Regions from separate parts of the Kitasatospora sp. NPDC058190 genome, predicted to be linked through region 3. Evidence: riboswitches for the same ligand, from Rfam matches in the RefSeq annotation. Region 3 holds a riboswitch; each other region holds the start of a gene.
What was found. Region 3 has a riboswitch for cyclic di-AMP ahead of ACFVWU_RS04110 (transglycosylase family protein). Riboswitches for the same ligand answer to the same signal wherever they lie in the genome.

Region 1 (4,713 bases), on a different contig from region 3:
CGACGCGCTCGGAGCGGGCCGGGGCACCGGTCTTGATCTGGCCGCAGTTGGTGGCGACGGCCAGGTCGGCGATGGTGACGTCCTCGGTCTCGCCGGAGCGGTGCGACATCATGCAGCGGTAGCCGTTGCGCTGGGCCAGCTCGACGGCGTCCAGGGTCTCGGTCAGCGAGCCGATCTGGTTCACCTTCACCAGCAGCGCGTTGGCGGTGCCGGTCTCGATGCCCTTGGCCAGGCGGGCCGGGTTGGTGACGAACAGGTCGTCACCGACCAGCTGGACCTTGTCGCCCAGCTTGACGGTCATGGCCTTCCAGCCGTCCCAGTCCGACTCGTCCAGCGGGTCCTCGATGGAGACCAGCGGGTAGGCGGCGACCAGCTCGGCGTAGTACTCGATGAGCTCGGCCGAGGTCAGGGCCTTGCCCTCGAACTGGTAGGCGCCGTCCTGGTAGAACTCGGAGGAGGCGACGTCCAGGGCCAGCGCGACGTCACGGCCGGGCACGTAGCCGGCCTTCTGGATCGCCTCCATGATGAGGTCCAGGGCCTCGCGGTTGCTGTCCAGGTTCGGCGCGAAGCCGCCCTCGTCGCCGAGGCCGGTGGACAGGCCGCGGTCCTTCAGCACGCCCTTGAGGGTGTGGTAGACCTCGACGCCCCAGCGGACGGCCTCGGAGAAGGACTCCGCGCCGATCGGGGCGATCATGAACTCCTGGATGTCGACGTTGGAGTCCGCGTGCGAGCCGCCGTTGAGGATGTTCATCATCGGGACCGGCAGGACGTGCGCGTTCGGGCCGCCCAGGTAGCGGAACAGCGGCAGGTCGCTGGCCTCGGAGGCGGCGTGCGCGACGGCCAGCGAGACGCCCAGGATGGCGTTGGCGCCGAGCGAGGACTTGTCGGGGGTGGCGTCCAGGTCGAGCATGGCCTGGTCGATCAGGCGCTGCTCGGTGGCGTCGTAGCCGACGAGCTCCGGGCCGATCTGCTCGATGACGGCCAGGACGGCCTTCTCGACGCCCTTGCCGAAGTAGCGGTTCTTGTCACCGTCGCGCAGCTCCAGCGCCTCGAAGGCGCCGGTCGAGGCACCCGACGGGACAGCGGCACGACCGGTGCTGCCGTCGTCGAGGCCGACCTCGACCTCGACCGTGGGGTTGCCGCGCGAGTCGAGGATCTCACGGGCTACGACGACATCGATGGACGGCACGAGGCATCTCCTTGCGGAAGCAGGGTCCGGCTGACGGTGGTGCTGTCGGCAGGACGATTGCGGAGTCGTTACGACCCAGAGCCTAACCGCCCGGGCTCCCGGGGCCACGTTGGCCTCGGTCCCGTCTCAGCGTGTGGCCCTGCTACCCCCCGGTAGTTCACCTGCTTGTCCCAGCTTGTCCCCCCGGCGCGGACGAATGCGGACGAAGGGGGCCGGGCGCGGCCCCCTTCGTCCCCGGGGTGTTGTTCGAGGTCCTGCGGACCGGTTCAGCCGAGGTGCAGGACCTGGCCGGGCATGATCAGGTTCGGGTCGCCGCCGACCGTGCCGCGGTTGCCGTCGTACAGCGCCTGCCAGCCGCCGGACACGCCCTGAGCGGCGGCGATGCTCGACAGGGTGTCACCGGAGTGGACGGTGTAGTCGTGGCCGGCCGGGGCGGCCTGGGCCGGCTGGGCGGCGCGCGGGGCGGCGTGCTTGGGAACGTACTGCTGGACCGGCTGCTCCGCGGGCGTTTCGGCCTGCTTCGGGGCGGCGTGCTTCGGGGCGTACGGCTGGGCGGGCTTCGCGTCCGCCTTGGGGGTCTGCTGCTTCGGGGCCTGCGGCTTTTGGGCCTGCTGCTTGGGCGTCTGCTGCTGGGGGGCGGACTGCGGCTTGGCGTCCGAAGAGGTGTCGACCACGGCCGGGGCACCGCCCTTGCTCAGGCCCGCCTTGACGGAGCAGACCGGCCAGGCGCCCGGGCCCTGGGAGGCCAGCACCTTCTCGGCGACCGATATCTGCTGGCCCTTGCTGGCCTGGTTGGCCTGCGGCGCGTAGGCGGTGCCGCCGTACGCCTTCCAGGTGCTGGAGGTGAACTGCAGGCCGCCGTAGAAGCCGTTGCCGGTGTTGATGCTCCAGTCGCCGCCGCTCTCGCACTGGGCGACGGAGTCCCAGGAGGAGGCCGGGGCGGCGGAGGCGCCGGTGGCGGCGAGGAGCGGCATCGCGAGTCCGACGCCGGCCACACCGGCGACGGCGATGGCCTTCTCGGCCTGGGTGCGACGACGGTGACGGCCAGTTCCAACGAACAGCATGAAGGGTCCCTCTCCGCACGCCTGCGAGGTGAGCTGTCGGGTTCGGACCGGGAGGTGGCCCGGCCGCCACGTGCGGAAACGTTCCGCTCGGGCGGCTTCACCCCAAGCCGTGGAGGACGGCAACAAACCTGGTTCCCCCGCCCCTGCCCAAGGGTCTGGTCGGTTTCCCGTGGCGCGGCGGGCAGGATTCGGCGTTCCGCGCACGAGGTCCGCAGCTGCGAACTCCAGGGAGACTAGACAGATCCTCAGACCAATCACAAGCTCATATCGTCGACATCACACCGGAATTACGGCACGTGATCAATCGCCTACCAACTGCGCCTGTTTGTCCGGATTGATGGGTGTTCACACCGCCATCAGGAGCGCGTCACCGACGCCAAGTCAGCGTGTCGGAGCCTCAGGAAGGGCGTGCGGAGACCGGATCTCGGGACTGAATTCGACCGGAAGTTCGCGCAATCCACGCATGATCAGGCCACCCCGCCACCGGAGATTCTCCGGAGTTTCGGCCAGTCGCAGATCGGGCAGTCGGGAAAGCAGCGTGGCCAGCGCGGCGCGTCCTTCGAGCCGGGCCAGCGGGGCGCCGATGCAGTAGTGGATGCCGTGCCCGAACCCCAGGTGGGGATTGTCGGTTCGGGCCAGGTCGAGGGTGTTCTCGTCCGCGAACCGGGCCGGGTCGCGGTCCGCCGCCGCCAGCACCACCAGCACCGGATCGCCCACCGGGATGTCCACCCCGCCGATGGTCAGCGGCCTGGTCGCGAACCGCCAGGTCGCCAGCTCCACCGGCCCGTCGTAGCGCAGGAGTTCCTCGATCCCGGTCTCCAGCAGCGCGGTCTCCCCGCGCACCACCGACTCCTGCAGCAGCGCCCGCTGCCCCGGGTTGCGCAGCAGCGCGTACGTCCCGTTGCCGATCAGGTTGACGGTCGTCTCGAAACCGGCGAACAGCAGGATGAAGGCCATCGCGGCCGCCTCGTTCTCGGTCAGGTGCTCGCCGTGGTCACTGGCCCTGATCAGGCCGGAGATCAGGTCGTCACCGAGATCGGCCCGCTTGCGGTGGATCAGCTCCAGCAGGTACGCCCGCATCCGCTTCACCGCCCGCCCCACGCCGCCGCGTTGGCCCCCGCCGTGGCGGATCATCATCCCGGCCCAGTCACGGAAGTCGTCCTGGTCCTCGGCCGGCACGCCCAGCATGTCGCAGATCGCGTAGATGGGGAGCGGGAAGGCGAACTCGTGGATCAGGTCCGCCGAGCCGCGCTGCGCGAAACCGTCGATCAGTCGGTCGGTGAGCTGCTGCACCCGCGGCTCGAACTCGGCCACCCGGCGCGGCGTGAACGCCTTGGACACCAGCCGGCGCAACCGGGTGTGGTCCGGCGGGTCGATGTTCAGCAGGTGGGTCATCAGGTCCGCCTGCCGCTCCCCCGGGATGCCCACCCGGCCGGTGCGGTGCGCCTGCTCGCTGTGGTGTGCCGGGTTCTTCGACAGCCGACTGTCCGCCAGCGCCTGCCGGGCGTCCGCGTACCGCGTCACCAGCCAGGCCTCCACGCCGCTCGGCAGCCTGGTGCGGTGCACCGGGGCGTGCTCGCGCAGCCAGGCGTAGGCCGGGTACGGGTCGGCGGCGAACTCCCAGGTGAAGAGCTGCGGGGCGGGCTGGGCGGCGTCGGGCTGAGCAGGCATGGGTCGACCGTAACCGCTGGGTCGGGCGCGTCCTGACCGTTCCCGACCGTCAACACGTCGCGAACGGCGCGCGAGCGGGTCACCAACGCTCCGTGGACGGCCGGTGGACGGTCCGTGGACAGCTCTTGGACAGCTCTTGGCCGGGTGGCAGGCGTGAGTCTGGTCACCTGCGGGGTAATCCCTGTTGCGGAGGGTCAGGTCGTGCCTACGATCCTCCGCAGTGTGCGTGGGCGCCGGTGCGGTGTCGCCCACAGGGAGGAGCAGACCATGCGGGTCAGCGGGGCAGTCGTCGTCATCGCGGTACTCGACGGCGGTTCGGGAGCCGGCCTCGCCCGCCGGTTCACCGCGGCCGGCGCCGCCGGGATGCTGATCGCCGACACCCACGTCGGTGTCGCCGAGGACCTCGCCGCCGAACTCGACCGGCCGGGCTGCCCCGTCGTCGGCGTCGCCGCTGACATCCGCCGCCCCAGCGACGTCGCCGCCCTGGTCGACACCGCCGAGAAGCACCTCGGTCCGATCGACCTCTTCTGCGTCGCCGGCCCGAACGGCGAACGGGTCGTCTCCCTCGCCGACCTGCCCGACCACCTCGACCTTGAGCGCCTCGCCGAACTCCTCGCCCTGGTCGGCGAGGCCATCGGCGAGCTCGTCCCGCCGCAGCGGCGCCCGACCGGGCACACCGCCACGGCGGCCTGAGCCGCTACTCCGGCTTGAGCCCCTCGGCCGCGCGCACCGCGTCCCGGTAGCCCCGCGCGGCCGAGCGCAGCGCCGCGTCCACGTCCACCCCGGCGT
Region 2 (4,713 bases), on a different contig from region 3:
GTGTTTGGAGCCGTTGACCGTGCCCTTGACGGTGCTGGTGGGCTTGGGCTCGGTCGGGACGGCGGTCGGCACCGGGACCGGGGTCGCGGAGGGCGTCGCACTCGCGCTCGCACTCGCCGAAGCGGTGGCGCGCGGGGCGGGCGCCGCGGCGGCCGGGCGGCTGTCCGGCTTGCCGACCGCGACGGTCACCGCGGCGCTGGCCGCCGTGACGGCGAGCAGCCCGGCGGTGGCCAGCGCGACGCCGACGGCGCGGGGCAGACGGCGCGGGGCGGGGCCTGGTACGGGACCCGCGACGACCTCGGGCACCGGCTTCACGGCCGGCTCCGGCACGACGGCGGGCTCCGGCTCCGCGACCGGCTTCGGCGGCGGATCGGTGAAAGCGCTCTCGTTTTCGGGCGCGGACAAAGGACTCCCCCAGGGGAAAAGTGGATTTCGCACGCGGACCACTCTCGGATTCCGCTCCCCCGCGGCTCTCCGGACCGTCCGCCACGTGGCTCAGCAGGCATTATGAGAGTTCGATGACAGCGGTGCCAACAAATTCAACCACCGCACTCCCGCCCAAGATCCACAAATCGGACACGCCGTAATCCAAACGCAACCGGCCGACCGGTGTGCCGGGGAAAGGCGGTGGGTCTTCGCGGGCGAACCGGTTCACCGCCCGGGCCACAGCGGTCCGGTGACCGCGCGACAGGGAGCCGGGGCACGGTCCCGGTCGTGGCGGGCCAGCGGGCCCCGCCGTGTCCGGCCGTACCGGGAGCGCTCAGGCCGCGAGGGCGGTTCGAGCCGCGGACGGGACGTCGGGCTCCTCGGTGAGCCAGGCCAGGTGCCCGTCGGGGCGCACGAGGGCCGCGGTGACGTCGTGCCAGGCGGGGTGGGGCGGCTGGGCGGGCCGCTGTGCAGGGTCGGGCCCGGGCGGGCGAGTTCGTCCTGCTCGACCTCGCCGGCGAGGTCGAGCAGGACGGGGCGGCCGGGGCGCAGCAGGGTGAACAGGCCGGTGGTGTCCCAGCGCAGGTCGGGGGCGCGGGTGCCGGTCAGCGGGTGGGCGTCGGGGGCGCCGGGGTAGGTGACCGCGAGGCCGGCCGCGCGTTCGGCGAAGGTGTCGGAGAACTCGCTGACGCCGTCGATGAGTTCGCCGATGAGGTCGCACAGGGCGAGGGTCTCGGCGGCGTGGTCGGCCATCAGGCCGCTCTGGGCGCGGGTGCGAGCGACCCCCGACTGGATCGAGACCGCGGTCGACACCGGGAAGGTCGACATGGACGGCGAGCCGGCCCGCCTGCTCCAGGGTGAGTAGGCGATGCCCCGCGCCTCCGAGCGCAGGTCGGCGGCCGCCGAACGGCACGCCGACACCGTCCGCAAAGTCCTCTTCGAGGCCCGCCCCGCCGGGCTGACCGACCGCGTCCACCAGGCCGGGGCGATCCCGCTGCGCCCCGGCGTGGTGGCACCGCTGTGGGGCGGTACGACGTAGGGCCCGGTGGATCGGGGTCCGTGGTCAGGCTCGTCCTACGTCCTTGACGGACGGGTCAGTTGGAGAAGTCCTGGGTGAGCCAGACGGTTCCACTGGCATCCCGGTGGACGGCGATGCCGATGTGGGTGAACTCGCTGCTGAGGATGTTCTTGCGGTGGCCGTCGTTCGGCGGCGTCTCGTTCAGCATGTCCTGGGTCAGGCTGACCGCCATGGCGGCGATGTCCTGGGCCGAGGTGGAGACCCCGTTGCCGTAGCCTATGTTCTCCCCGACGGCGTTCCACTGGACGCCTGCGGCCGTCTCCCGCGCCCCCAACTCGGCCTCGCCCGGGCACTGGTGGGACATGCCGCAGCCGCCGGCCATCGTCTGGTCGTGGGCCCCGGCGCTGCTGGTCAGCCCCGACGTGATGGTGTAGGCGGGCAGGCCCTGGGCGGCTCGCGCCTGGTTGATCAGTTTGAGGACCTGCTGCACGGCGTCCGAGCTCGAACCGGTCTGTGCAGCCGGGGCGGTCTGCGCAGCCGGGGCGGTGGGTGTGGCCGCGGGGGCGGGGGCGTGCGTGGCCGGGACGGACGGGGACGACGGCGCGGACGTGTGGAACACCGGGGCCGGAGCCGGAGCGGAGGGCCGCGCCGAGTGGGAGCCCTGGGACTCGCCGCCGGGGCGCGCGGTCGCGGATTCCGGAGCGTGGGAGGCCGGGGCGGACGGCGACGGTGAGGCGTGCGAGGCTTCGGCCGAGGCCGCAGCGGAGGGCCCCGCCGCGTGCGGGTCGGCCTGGTGGCGGTGCTGACCATCGGAGTCGCTCTGGTGCCGGTGCTGGTGGTGCACCTGCCACCCGACGTGGCTCGCGTACGTGTGGGAGCCGGGCGCGGCGGAGGCTCCGCTCGCGCTCAGCAGCGGCAGCATGAGGCCGGCACCGGCGATCCCGACGGTGGCGGCCAGACGCGGGGTGTGTCTCCGGCGCGCACGGCGATGCCGGCCGGTACTTGAAGTCAGCATGGGGCGTCCCTCTGCGACGCCTGCGAGGTGAGCTGTCGGGTTCGGGCCGTGAGGTAGCCCGGCCGCACGCAGCGGCTTCACCCCTAGCCACACCCGTCTCGTCCGCGAACGGACCGAGCAGGGCGCGGCGAACTACCTGGTTCCCCCGCTCCTGCCCGGTGCACTGCTCGACGTCCGGCCGACCGGTGGACAGGACTCGGCGTCCCGGCGGCAGGGTCCGCAGGTGCGAACAGGTCGAACGCTAGGCAGATCGACCCGGAAGACACAAGTTCGTATCATCCACATCACACGAAAATTCGGCAAAGATCTGATGGAATGCCACATTGGCTGACAAAGCGCCGCATAAATACATGAATCGGACAACCCTCCCGGCTGTCGATGCCGGTCGCGACGGCCACCGCCCCCCTCGGCGATCACGTCTCCGAGCCCGCCGAGCACCCGGTACTCAGTCGGCGCGGGCGCTGCCGAAGGTACGGCGGTAGGCACCGGGGGTGGTGCCGAGGGCGGCGCGGAAGCGGCGGCGCAGGTTGACGGCGGAGGCCAGGCCGACCCGCACGGCGACGGCCTCCACCGGCAGGTCGGTCTGCTCCAGCAGCACCCGGGCGGCGTCGACGCGCCGGGCCAGCAGCCACTGGCCGGGGCTGGTGCCCAGCTGCTCGGCGAAGCGCCGGGCCAGGGTGCGCCCGGAGAGCCCGGCGCGGGCGGCGAGATCCTCCACGGCCAGCCGCTCCCCCAGGTGTTCCTCGGCCCACTCCAGCAGTGGGGCCAGCGACTCGTCCGCCCGGGCGGGCGCCGGGACGGCGGCGTACTGCAGCTGGCTGCCCTCGCGGTGCGGGGGCAGCACCATGTGCCGGGCGACCTGGGCGGCGTAGGCCGCGCCGTGGTCGCGGCGCAGCAGGTGCAGGCACAGGTCGATGCCCGCGCCGGATCCGGCGCTGGTGGCGACGTCGCCGTGGTCGACGTACAGCACGTCCCGGTCGACCGTCAGGGCCGGGTACTCGGCGGCGAGTTGGGCGGTGCGGGCCCAGTGGGTGGTGGCGCGGCGCCCGTCCAGCAGTCCGGCCTGGGCCAGGACGAAGGCGCCGCTGCAGATGGACACGATCCGGGCGCCGCGGGCGTGGGCGGCGCGCAGCGCGTCCAGGACGGCGGACGGTACCGGGGAGCCGGGCGGCTGCCAGCCGGGGACGACCACGGTGTCGGCCCGCTCCAGCGCCTCCAGGCCCGCGTGGACCAGCAGCGGGACGCCGAGGGTGGTCGGCACCGGGCCGGGGGTCCGGGCGCACAGGGTGAAGTCGTAGTAGGAGGGCAGTCCGGCGCGTTCGGTGCCGAAGGCCTCGGCGGCGCAGGCGAGTTCGAAGGGCGCCTGGGGCGCGCCGAGCAGGGCCACCACGCGGTGGCGGGCCGGGTTCGCAGCGGAGGCGTCCATGGCAGGAATGTACCTGAGGATGTCTTTTCGGACTCTGGGGCGGTGGGGGCGGCGGCGGCCACAGTGGGGACATGAGCGAGAACGACGGAAACGACGGAAACGACGGGCTGAAGACGACGCTGCTGGCCGGGGACGTGGAGCCGGTCGCGGTGGGGCCGGGGATCGTGCGGCGGCGGCTGACGGCCACCGGGTACGCGCGCGGCTGGCTGATCGACTTCGCGCCGGGCAGCCAGTGGCCGGAGGTGGACGTGCACCACACCGAGGAGCGCTACTACGTGCTCAGCGGCGAGGTGATCGAGGGGGACGAGCGCCATCCGGCGGGCAGTTACGTGGTGTTCGCGCCGGGCAGCAGCCATCGGCCGCGCACCGAGACCGGCGCGCGGATGCTCGGGATCACCCTGGGCTCCGCCTGACGGGCCACCAGGGGTTGGCGACGGGTGCGGCCTTGAACGGATCGCCCGCGCACGGACGTGGACGGGAGTGGGGCGGCACTGCGCGCCCATGGGCGGCCACATGGACAGTCGATCGACATATGTCGCCGGACTGCCTATTATGGGCGGTGCGCCGGCCGCCGTGCCGGCGCACCGCCCAGAACGACGGGATCGCCGACTACTTCGGCGACGCGATCGAGGTCACCGCCCGCGGCCTTGCCAACTGCACGCGCTGGACGCCGCCTTCGACGCCCACGGGATCCGCCCCGGCTGGCAGCACCGGCTCGGCATGGACAGCCGTACCCTGCTGCCGGGCATCCCCAACGGCATGGCCACCCCGGTCGCCGCGAACGGGCACTGGGTGGTCCTGGCCAACGGCCCCGACGGCACCGGGCTG
Region 3 (4,713 bases):
CGACCCCACCCGTGGGAGCGCCCGCGGGGAAAAGACAAAGGCCGTCGTGGTGTCAGCACCCACGACGGCCCCCCGATGGTGAAGCGGCGACCGGTCAGACCGCCAGGTGGTCGAACTCCCCGTCCTTGGCCCCCAGCAGCAGGGCGGCGATCTCGGCCCGGGTGTAGATGAGCGCCGGACCGTCCGGGAAGCGCGAGTTGCGCATCGCCACCTCGCCGCCGGGCAGGGCCGCGAACTCGACGCAGTTGCCCTGGGAGTTGCTGTGCCGGCTCTTCTGCCAGACCACCCCCTTGAGGTCGGCGGCGGCCATCCCGTTGTAGGTGTGGTCCGAGCTGTGCGTGTCCTGCGAGTCGTGCATAGAAGTCTCCCGAAGAGCTCCGGAGTTGTCGTCCAGCGCGGCGCCCCGGCACCGTCGAAGGAACGGACCGGCCCCGTACCGGTCCGGCACAACGCCTCACTTGACGCGATGATAGCCGCAGTGCACGTGCATCAGCACGGGACATTGCAGGTGCACGAGGCCTTTTGCCGGCGGCCCCGAACTCTTCACGGACCCTTCTCCTGACGGTACGTAAACGGACATAGCCGACTGAATCGACGAGCATTCGATAACCGGCCGTGAGCGGCCCCCCGCTGAATGTTGATCTTCGAATGCCGGGAGTCGCGCCGCCGTGACCCTCCGTCAGGCCGCCCTCCGACTGTGAGACATCTCACGCGCCGCAGGTGCAACGCGATGCCCCACGGGACACGTCAGGGCGACTACGGGCGTCCACCCGGGGGTTGGGCGAGGAATGTCCGGATTGTAGGCAAACCGCCCGGACCGCGACGACGGAGACACGACCTTCGCACCGCGACCACCCGAAACCCGTACGGCAGCCGACTGCAGGCCTGACGGGCCGATGTCCTACGATCTCCGGCATGAGCACCGCAGCCATCCCGGGCGCGCCACTGCCCGTCCGTACTCCAGGCTCCCGTGCGCGGGGGCGCCACCGCCGTCCCGAGCGCCCCGAGATCCGCACCGGCTCGCCGGCCCTGGTGCTCGCCGTACCCGCGACCGCCGGGCCCGAGTCCCGCTCGGTCGTCGAGGAACTGCTCTCGATCGTCCGCAGCGAGCACGCCGGCGTCCAGGCCGCGGTCGGCTACCTCCCGACCGACGGCGCCGAGAGCGAGGGCGGGGACGACCGCACCGTCGCCGAGCTGCTGGCCGAGGCCGCCGAGGCCGGCCTGGCGGCGCCCGTCGTGGTACCGCTGGTGCCCGGGCCGCACGACTTCCTGACCGGGCTTCACGCCCTCGCCGCCGAGTACGGCGCGACCGTCACCGACACACTGGGCCCGCACCCGCTGCTGGCCGAGGCCGTGCACGTGCGGCTGTCCGAGGCCGGGCTGGCCCGGGCCGACCGGGCCCGGCTGTTCGCCATCGCGACCGCCGCGGACGGCGTGGTCCTGACCACCGTCGGCGGCGAGGACGCGGCCGCCGCTGCCGGCATCACCGGCGTGCTGCTGGCCGCCCGACTGGCCGTTCCGGTCGTCGCCGCGGCGCTCGACGTCCCCGGCTCGGTGGCCGACGCCGTCAACCACCTCAAGGAGACCGGCTCCCAGCGCCCGGCGCTGGCCCCGCTGGTGATCGGGCCCGAGGCGGACTCGGAGCTGCTCGCCACGGCCGCCGAGGAGACCGGCTGCCCGTCGGCCGCGCCGCTGGGCGCCTACCCGACCGTCGGCCAGCTGATCGCCTCCACCTACCTGGCCGCGCTGCCGACGCCGACGCCGGAGGAGCTGGCCCAGGCCGAGGCGGAGGCCGCGGCCGCCGCCGGGGCCGAGGAGGGCTCCCGTGGCGCCCACGCGGCCGCCCAGGGGCCCGTGGAGGCCTAGCGGACGCCCGCCGACCGCCTGTAGCACCGTCCCTCGTACCGAAGGGCCCGGAACGATCGCGTTCCGGGCCCTTCGGCTTGCCGTCGGCCCGCCCTGCGGCTCGCCCTTTCCCGCCGCTCCTCCTCCGCCCGCCCCGTCCACCTCCGGCTCGCCCCGCAGCTTGTCCAGGCAGGGAATTGCGGGAGTTATCGGAGCTAAAAGACGATAGTGCGCAATGTCCGTTTTGTCGCCTTTCGGCAGAAATGCTGGGCGCGTATTCCGGCGCTCGATTCACGCCCACCCCCCGTCGCGACCGGCGCGCCACCGCGCGCCTCCACGCCCCGTCACTTCACTTCTGAAGTGGAGACAATTGCGGGAATCCACAGCGGCATTACCGAAAAACGATCATTTACGATCATGGTTCGTGTCCAATTTGGCAGTTTCCGCTAAACCGTGATGCGCGTCACAGATATTTGCAGTTTGAACTTAAGTCTGCTTAACGTGCTCCCCGTTCGTGACCACACGGACCCAGTTCATCCGCGACGCCGAGTCCTGCCGTCGGATGTCCTGGCAGCGCGAAAACGCATCACGGCAGGAGCGGGGGAACCACAGGTAAGTCGCCCCGGGCCGCTCCTCGGAACGGTCCAGGGCTAGGGGTGAAGCCGCGCCCACAGCGCGGCCGGGCAACTCCAGCCCGAATCCGACAGCTCACCTCGCAGGCGTGGGAGAGGACCGCGTCTTCATGCTGCCCACCAACGGCACCCGCCTGTCCGGCCGTACCCGTCGCGTGATCGCCGCCCTCGGCGTCGCGGGCGTCGGTCTCACCATCCCGTGCCTCACCAACGGCACCGCCAACGCCGCCCCCGTCGCCACCTGGGACAAGGTCGCCCAGTGCGAGAGCAGCGGCAACTGGAGCATCAACACCGGCAACGGCTTCTACGGCGGCCTGCAGTTCACCTCCAGCACCTGGGCCGCCTTCGGCGGTACCGCGTACGCCCCGCAGGCCAACCAGGCCACCAAGGACCAGCAGATCGCCATCGCCGAGAAGGTCCTCGCCTCGCAGGGCCCCGGCGCCTGGCCCGTCTGCTCGGTCCAGGCCGGCCTGACCAAGAGCGGCGCCCCGGCCGCCGTCGACACCTCCGCCGGCACGGCCGCCAAGCCCGCCGCCCCGGCCGCCGCCAAGCCCGCGCAGAACCAGGCCCCGGCCGCGAAGCCCGCCACGCCGGCCGCGCCCGCCCAGCAGCAGGCGCAGTCGTCCACCGACTACACCGTCGTCGAGGGCGACTGGCTGTCCTCGATCGCCGCGAAGAACAACGTCCAGGGCGGTTGGCAGCACCTGTACGACCTCAACCGCGCCACCCTCACCGAGGGCCCGGACACCATCTACCCGGGCCAGCGCCTGACCTTCGGTGACGGTGTCAAGGCCCAGGCCGACAAGTCCTCCTCGTCCACCTCCGGCTCGGACTTCGGCTGGTTCAACCGCTCCCAGAAGGCCGGCCAGGCCGCGAACGGCGGTGCCGTGAACGCCAAGCCGACCGCCCTGACCCAGGCCTCGAAGCCGGTCGCCAAGCCGGCCACCAAGCCGGCCACCAAGCCGGTCGCCAAGCCGGCCGCCCAGGCCGCCACCGGCAGCATGGCCGCCGCGGTGTCCTTCGCCGAGTCCAAGGTCGGCCAGGCCTACGTCTACGGCGGCACCGGCAACGGCGGCTGGGACTGCTCCGGCCTGACCCAGGCCGCGCTGCGCGCCGCGGGCATCAACATCCCGCGCGTCGCCGCCGACCAGGCCGCCGCCAGCACCCACGTCTCGCTGGACAGCCTGCAGCCGGGCGACCTGCTGTTCTGGTCGAACAACGGCCAGAACTCCGGCGTGTACCACGTCGCGATCTACATCGGCGGCGGCAAGTACGTCGAGGCCGCCAACCCGAGCTCGGGCGTGCGCGAGCAGACCATCGCCAACTGGGCCCCGGACTTCGCCGGCCGGGTCTGAGCAACGGCCCACGGGCCCACACGCCCACAACCACGGGCCCACAGCTGACGGACAACAGAGAACAGCTGACAGGTAACAGATTTCAGATAACAGATTTCAACATCTGTCAGCCGTCGTCCGAACGCTGACCACCCGCCACCCCCGGGGAGAGTCTGGTCGCTCCTCCCCGGGGGTTTCGGCGCATTCGCATGGTGAAACCCCGGCCCGACGGGCATGCTGCTGCTCTGCACCCGAGGAGGAGTCACCATGGCCCAGGTCACCGTCACGCTCGACGCGAACCTCGCGATAGACGCGATGCTGCTCTCCGGCACCAAGAGCCCGCAGGACGCGGTCGAACTGATCCTGCGCGACTACCTGGCTCGCGGCCGCCGCACCGAGACCCGGACCGGCGACGCGGCCGACGGCCATCGGCTCACCGCCGACCGCCCGGCCGCCCAGGAGGGCTGACCGGACAGCACGGTCGAGCAGACGCACGCCGACGGGCCCCGGAGAGCAACCACCCTCCGGGGCCCGTCAGTCGAGCACCGCCATCCGGTACCGGGGTCAGCGCGCGCAGGCCCCGGTGGACCCGCGCATCACCAGCTCCGGCTGGAACATGAACTCCCCGCGCTGGGCGGCGTTCCCGCCGACCTCCTCCAGCAGCGCGTCCACCGCCGCCGTGGCCATCGCCTCGACCGGCTGGCGGATCGTGGTCAACGGCGGCTCGGTGAAGGCGATCAGCGGCGAGTCGTCGAAGCCGACCACCGACACGTCCTGCGGCACCGACAGCCCGCGCTGCCGCACCGCCCGGATCGCCCCGAGCGCCATCATGTCGCTCCCGCAGACGATCGCCGTGCAGCCCTTGTCGAGCAGCGCACCGGCCGCCGCGTGCCCGCCCTCCA
Region 4 (4,713 bases), on a different contig from region 3:
GGGACCATGGCTGCCGACCCTACCCCCGTCCGACGGCTACCGTTCGGAACATGAACGACGAAGACCTGCGGCTCGCCCCGCGCACCAGGGCCGCCGACCTGCTCGACTGGGCGGCCGAGCAGGACCGCGCGCCGGTGGCCGAGGAGCCGCTGCGCACGGTGCTGGCGCTGCTGGAACTGGGCGAGGGCAGGATGCACGACGGCTGGCCCGAACTGACCTCCAACGCGGTGGAGCACCTGCTGTACGAGCGGCTCCACCTCTACGTCCAACCCGCCCCGGAAGCGGACCCGCTCGCGTACGGCGACGCCGTACGGCTGCTGGTCGACCACCAGCGGGCGGCGAAGCGGCTCAACGCCAAGCGCCAGGAGCGGCTGCACGCCGAGGCCGAGTGGCAGGGCGAGGTCGCGGCCGGACTGCTGCGCCGCGCCGACCTGGTCACCTGGCCGCGGCTGTACGCGGTGCTGCTGCACGCCCACGGGGTGGACACCACGGACGGGGCGGCGGTGCGGGACTGGCTGGCCGGCTTCGCCGGGCTCGGCGAGGAGGAGCGGCTGGCCGGGTTCGAGGCGCTGGTGCCGACCGGCTGGCTGGACGAACCGGACGAGCAGGGCTGGGGACCGGGCCGGGTGCTGTCGGTCGGCATGGCCACCGACGGCGCGCGGCGGCTGCTGGAACAGGGCCTGATGCGGCGCAGCTACCGCAACCTGGCCGAGCTGAACGCGCTGGGACGGCCGATGCCGGACGAACTGGCCGGGGACTTCGGGGAGTTCGAGACGGCGGCGGCCGAGGTGGCGCTCGACCTGATCGGCGAGTGGACGGTGCCGGGGCTGCCGCGGCTGCTGGTCGAGGAGTTCCCGGAGCTCGCGCCGGAGCCGGGGGCGGAGGAGATCGACGCCTACCTGGCGCAGCTGCCGGCGGAGTCGGCGCAGTGATCGGCCGAGGGCCCCGGGTGTCCGGGGCCCTCGGGCGTCGCGTCAGGGCTCCCGGTTCTCGTCGGGGGCTCCCGTCAGGGGGTGAGGCCGCGCTGCTGGAGCCAGGTCTCCGGGTCGACCGGGGCGCCGCCGCCCGGGCGGACCTCCAAGTGCAGGTGCGGGCCGGTGACGTTGCCGGTCGCGCCGACCTTGCCGATCTGCTGGCCGGAACCGACCGCACCGGAGCCCTTGATGATCGAGGAGAGGTGGCAGTACCAGATCTCGGTGCCGTCGGGCAGGGTCTCGACGATCCGGTAGCCGTACGCGCCGGACCAGCCGGCCGAGGTGATGGTGCCCTGGCCCACCGCGTAGACCGGGGTGCCGGTGTCGGCGGCGAAGTCCAGCCCGGTGTGCAGGTGGGCCCAGTAGCGGGCGCTCTGGCCGTAGTGGGCGGAGAGGTTGTAGTCCTTCACCGGCAGGGTGAGGGCGGCGGCCTTGGCGCGCTCGGCCTCGTCGGCGGCGCGCTTGGCGTCGGCCTCCTTGGTGGCGGCCTTCGCCTCGGCCTCCTGCGCGGCCTGCAGGCGGGCGCTCTCCTCGGCGGCGGTGCGCTGGCTGTCGGCCTGCTGCTGGATGCGGGCGGCGAGCGCGAGGCCGGGGTCGGCGGCGAGGGTGACCGGGGCCTCGTCCGCGGCCTCGACGGCGGGCGCGGCGGCCGGGGTGGCGGAGGCGAAACCGGTGGCACCCAGGGTGGCGGCGACGGCGGTGACGCCGAGCAGCGGGGAGGCCCCGCGGGTCTGACGCGGCATCCGGTGGCGGTTGGCCTCGGCCTCCGGGGCGAAGTCGTCGGTGCCGAGCGACTCGGTTCCGTCCGGGCCGGGGGGGTCGAGGAGCTGGGTACCGGCTGCGGGGCCGGCCGGGTGTGCCGGGGTGTGCGTCGACGCCACGGAGGCGCGCTCCTTTCCTTCCTTCGCGCCTACCGGGTTAGCTGACGGGTTCGGAGCAGGAAGGTCTCCTACGGCCGGGCCGGGGCCCCGCCGATTCACCCCAGGGAACGTGGTTCCCCGGCTCCCTGACCTGCCCGGAGGCCGGTCGGCGGGATTAGGCGACGGCGCACGGTGCCGTCTGGGTACGGCATTGACGACCGCGCTGCGTTATCAAACGTTAATCCTAGGAGGCCCTGATTCCAAGCCATCCGTCCGGGACGGCTGGGGGCCAGGTGACCGGACGCCGACGAACGATCCGTCGTTCGCCCAGCCCATCTGAGTACTCCTACTCATGTGCGGCCCGGCCGCGCCGCCGCATCCTGACGGCATGAGCGCACCGATGCAGTCACGCACCACGGCCGCGTACTTCGTCCAGGCCGTCCTCTCGTTCGCGATCTCCGGCTCGGCCCTCGCCGTCGGGATCGCCTGCCTGCCCGTCGGCGGGTGGACCAGGGCCTTCCTCGGGATCGGCCTCCTCTACACCGTCACCTCCGCCTTCACGCTGGCCAAGGTGATCCGGGACCGGCAGGAGTCCTCGGACACCGTCGCCCGGGTCGACCAGGCCCGACTGGAGAAGCTGCTCAGCGAGCACGACCCGTTCCGGGTCGAGGGGGCCTGAGCCGTTCCCGGGAGACCGGGGGAAGGGGTTGACGGCTAAGGCTATTAGCCATAGCTTTATGGCTATCGGCAGCACCGACCCCGTGGAGGACCACCGTGAACGGCACCATCACCCCGAGCACCCAGTACCTCGACGTCCCCGGCGGCCGGATCGCCTTCGACGACACCCGGCAGGGCGACGGCACCCCCGTCGTCCTGCTCCCCGGAATGCTCGACAGCCGCCGCGCCTACCGGCACCTGCACCCGCTGCTCGCCACCGCCGGGCGCCGGGTCATCACCATGGACGTGCGCGGCTTCGGCGAGTCCTCGATCGTCTGGGACGACTACAGCCCGGCCGCCGTCGCCACCGACGTCCTCGCCCTGCTCGACCAGCTCGGCATCGAGCGGGCCGTCCTGGTCGGGCAGTCCTACACCGGGGCGACCGTGGTCAAGCTCGCCGGGGACGCACCCCAGCGGGTCGCCGGAATCGCGCTGATCGACGCCTTCGTCGAGCACCAGGCCAACGCCCTGATGCGCGGCGTGATGGCCGTCATGGGCAGCGCGATGGTCCACTGGCCCGCCGTCTGGGGCTTCTACCTGCGCAAGATGGCCTTCCCCGGCCCCCGGCCCGCCGACCTCGACACCTACGTGGCCGGGCTGGTCGCCGACCTGCGCACCCCCGGGCGCAAGACCGCCACCCGCGGACACGTCACCGGGGACTCCGCGCCGATCGGCTGGTGCGCGGCCGTCCGCTGCCCCTCGCTCGTCCTGATGGGCAGCAAGGACCCCGACTTCCCGGACCCGGCGGCCGTCGCCGAGCGTCAGGCCGCGGCGCTCGGCACCCGGAAGGTGATGATCGAGGGGTCCGGCCACTACCCGATGGCCGACAACCCGCAGGCCGTCGCCGACGCCCTGCTGCCCTTCCTCGCCGAGCTCGCCTGAACCCGCCGATCCCGCCGAGCCCGCCGAACCGCAGCCGTACGGAGAAACCGAGCCCATGCCCCGAGTAGGACTGACCCCGGACCAGGTCGTCGACCACGCCCTCGCCCTCATCGACGAGCAGGGCGCCGAGGCCCTCACCCTGGCCTCCGTCGCCGCCCGCGCGGGAGTCGCCACCCCCTCCCTCTACAAGCACGTCAGCGGAGGCCTGGCCGAACTGCGCCGGCTGATCGCCGTCCGGGTCACCGAGGAACTGGCCGACCGGCTCGCCGAGGCCGCGGTCGGCCGCAGCGGCGACGACGCCGTCACCGCCGTTCTTCGCGCCTACCAGGCCTACGCCACCGAACACCCGCACCGCTACACCGCCCTCCCCCAGGCCCCCCAGCCCGACGACGACCTCACCCGCGCGGCCACCCGCCTCGTCGGCGTCATCATCGCCGTCCTCCGCTCCTACGGCCTCGACGGCCCCGAGGCCATCCACGCCGCCCGCACCGTCCGCTCCCTCGCCCACGGCTTCGCCTCCCTCTCCATCACCGGCGCCTTCCAACTCGCCGAAGACCTCACCACCACCCACGACCGCCTCATCACCACCCTCACCACCGGCCTCCGCACCTGGCCGAAGGCGGAGGAGGAGGAGGAGGAGTAGGAAGCCGGGCCCGCCGACTTCCTGCGCGAGGCCGCGAGGCACGGAAAGGCAGGCATCGCAGCAAGGCCGAGGTGGCGCACCCGCAGCCACGCGGCCGGAGCGGGCGGAGCGGGGACACCGAGCACGTACGAGGAAGTCGAACCGGCCGGCTTCGCGCGGCAGCGGGGCGCCAGAGGGGCGAGGCGGGTGACGGACCACGCACACCCGGGCCGGGCTGGCGCCGAAGCGTCCGGAAGCCCGGCGGAGCAGGGAAGCCCGTGGAAAGTCGGGCCCGCCGCCTTCCTGCGCGGGACAGCCGGAAAGCCCGCAGTCGAGAGGGGCGGCTGTGCGCAGGAAGTCGGGCGGGCCGACTTCCTGCGCACAGCCAGCCGGTGGGTGAGCCGGGTTCTGGTGCGGGGCGCGTGGGGTTGGGGGGGTAGTGGGGGTGGACGGGCTAGTGTGGCGGGCTGACCGGTGGTCATGACAGGGGACCGCCCACGTTTGGCGGAGGTCCCGATGCCCGCACTGACAGCGAGGGTGCGGCGGTGGTACGGGCGGCTGCTGGACGGGGACATACGGGCGGGGCGGGTGGCGCTGGCGGCGCTGCTCGGGGTGACGGTGGTGCTGGGGGTGCTGCCGATCCTGATGCCGTACGGGT

Region 1: linked by a shared signal. The riboswitch ahead of ACFVWU_RS38610 (transglycosylase family protein) and the one ahead of ACFVWU_RS04110 (transglycosylase family protein) in region 3 are both predicted to bind cyclic di-AMP.
Region 2: linked by a shared signal. The riboswitch ahead of ACFVWU_RS15165 (CAP domain-containing protein) and the one ahead of ACFVWU_RS04110 (transglycosylase family protein) in region 3 are both predicted to bind cyclic di-AMP.
Region 4: linked by a shared signal. The riboswitch ahead of ACFVWU_RS12690 (M23 family metallopeptidase) and the one ahead of ACFVWU_RS04110 (transglycosylase family protein) in region 3 are both predicted to bind cyclic di-AMP.

Annotation. Positions count from the first base shown of each region.
Region 1 covers NZ_JBHVVI010000139.1:14,220-18,932, reverse strand. Annotated here, with positions in the region: gene eno (phosphopyruvate hydratase) at 1-1,189, opposite strand, end outside; gene ACFVWU_RS38610 (transglycosylase family protein) at 1,456-2,253, opposite strand; cyclic di-AMP (ydaO/yuaA leader) riboswitch at 2,258-2,424, opposite strand; gene ACFVWU_RS38605 (cytochrome P450) at 2,635-3,924, opposite strand; gene ACFVWU_RS38600 (SDR family NAD(P)-dependent oxidoreductase) at 4,192-4,617, shown strand; gene ACFVWU_RS38595 (MazG family protein) at 4,622-4,713, opposite strand, start outside.
Region 2 covers NZ_JBHVVI010000027.1:2,478-7,190, reverse strand. Annotated here, with positions in the region: gene ACFVWU_RS15185 (hypothetical protein) at 1-405, opposite strand, end outside; gene ACFVWU_RS15180 (hypothetical protein) at 652-1,179, opposite strand; partial or broken gene ACFVWU_RS15175 (DUF6192 family protein) at 1,193-1,291, shown strand; partial or broken gene ACFVWU_RS15170 (RacP protein) at 1,295-1,387, shown strand; gene ACFVWU_RS15165 (CAP domain-containing protein) at 1,521-2,459, opposite strand; cyclic di-AMP (ydaO/yuaA leader) riboswitch at 2,462-2,630, opposite strand; gene ACFVWU_RS15160 (helix-turn-helix domain-containing protein) at 2,905-3,885, opposite strand; gene ACFVWU_RS15155 (cupin domain-containing protein) at 3,957-4,298, shown strand.
Region 3 covers NZ_JBHVVI010000006.1:9,039-13,751, forward strand. Annotated here, with positions in the region: gene ACFVWU_RS04100 (DUF397 domain-containing protein) at 95-358, opposite strand; gene ACFVWU_RS04105 (hypothetical protein) at 916-1,866, shown strand; cyclic di-AMP (ydaO/yuaA leader) riboswitch at 2,418-2,580, shown strand; gene ACFVWU_RS04110 (transglycosylase family protein) at 2,567-3,832, shown strand; gene ACFVWU_RS04115 (hypothetical protein) at 4,079-4,279, shown strand; gene ACFVWU_RS04120 (LacI family DNA-binding transcriptional regulator) at 4,376-4,713, opposite strand, start outside.
Region 4 covers NZ_JBHVVI010000020.1:87,630-92,342, reverse strand. Annotated here, with positions in the region: gene ACFVWU_RS12700 (GNAT family N-acetyltransferase) at 1-8, opposite strand, end outside; gene ACFVWU_RS12695 (hypothetical protein) at 51-932, shown strand; gene ACFVWU_RS12690 (M23 family metallopeptidase) at 1,007-1,855, opposite strand; cyclic di-AMP (ydaO/yuaA leader) riboswitch at 1,868-2,026, opposite strand; gene ACFVWU_RS12685 (YiaA/YiaB family inner membrane protein) at 2,223-2,513, shown strand; gene ACFVWU_RS12680 (alpha/beta fold hydrolase) at 2,609-3,433, shown strand; gene ACFVWU_RS12675 (TetR/AcrR family transcriptional regulator) at 3,489-4,076, shown strand; gene ACFVWU_RS12670 (PP2C family protein-serine/threonine phosphatase) at 4,572-4,713, shown strand, end outside.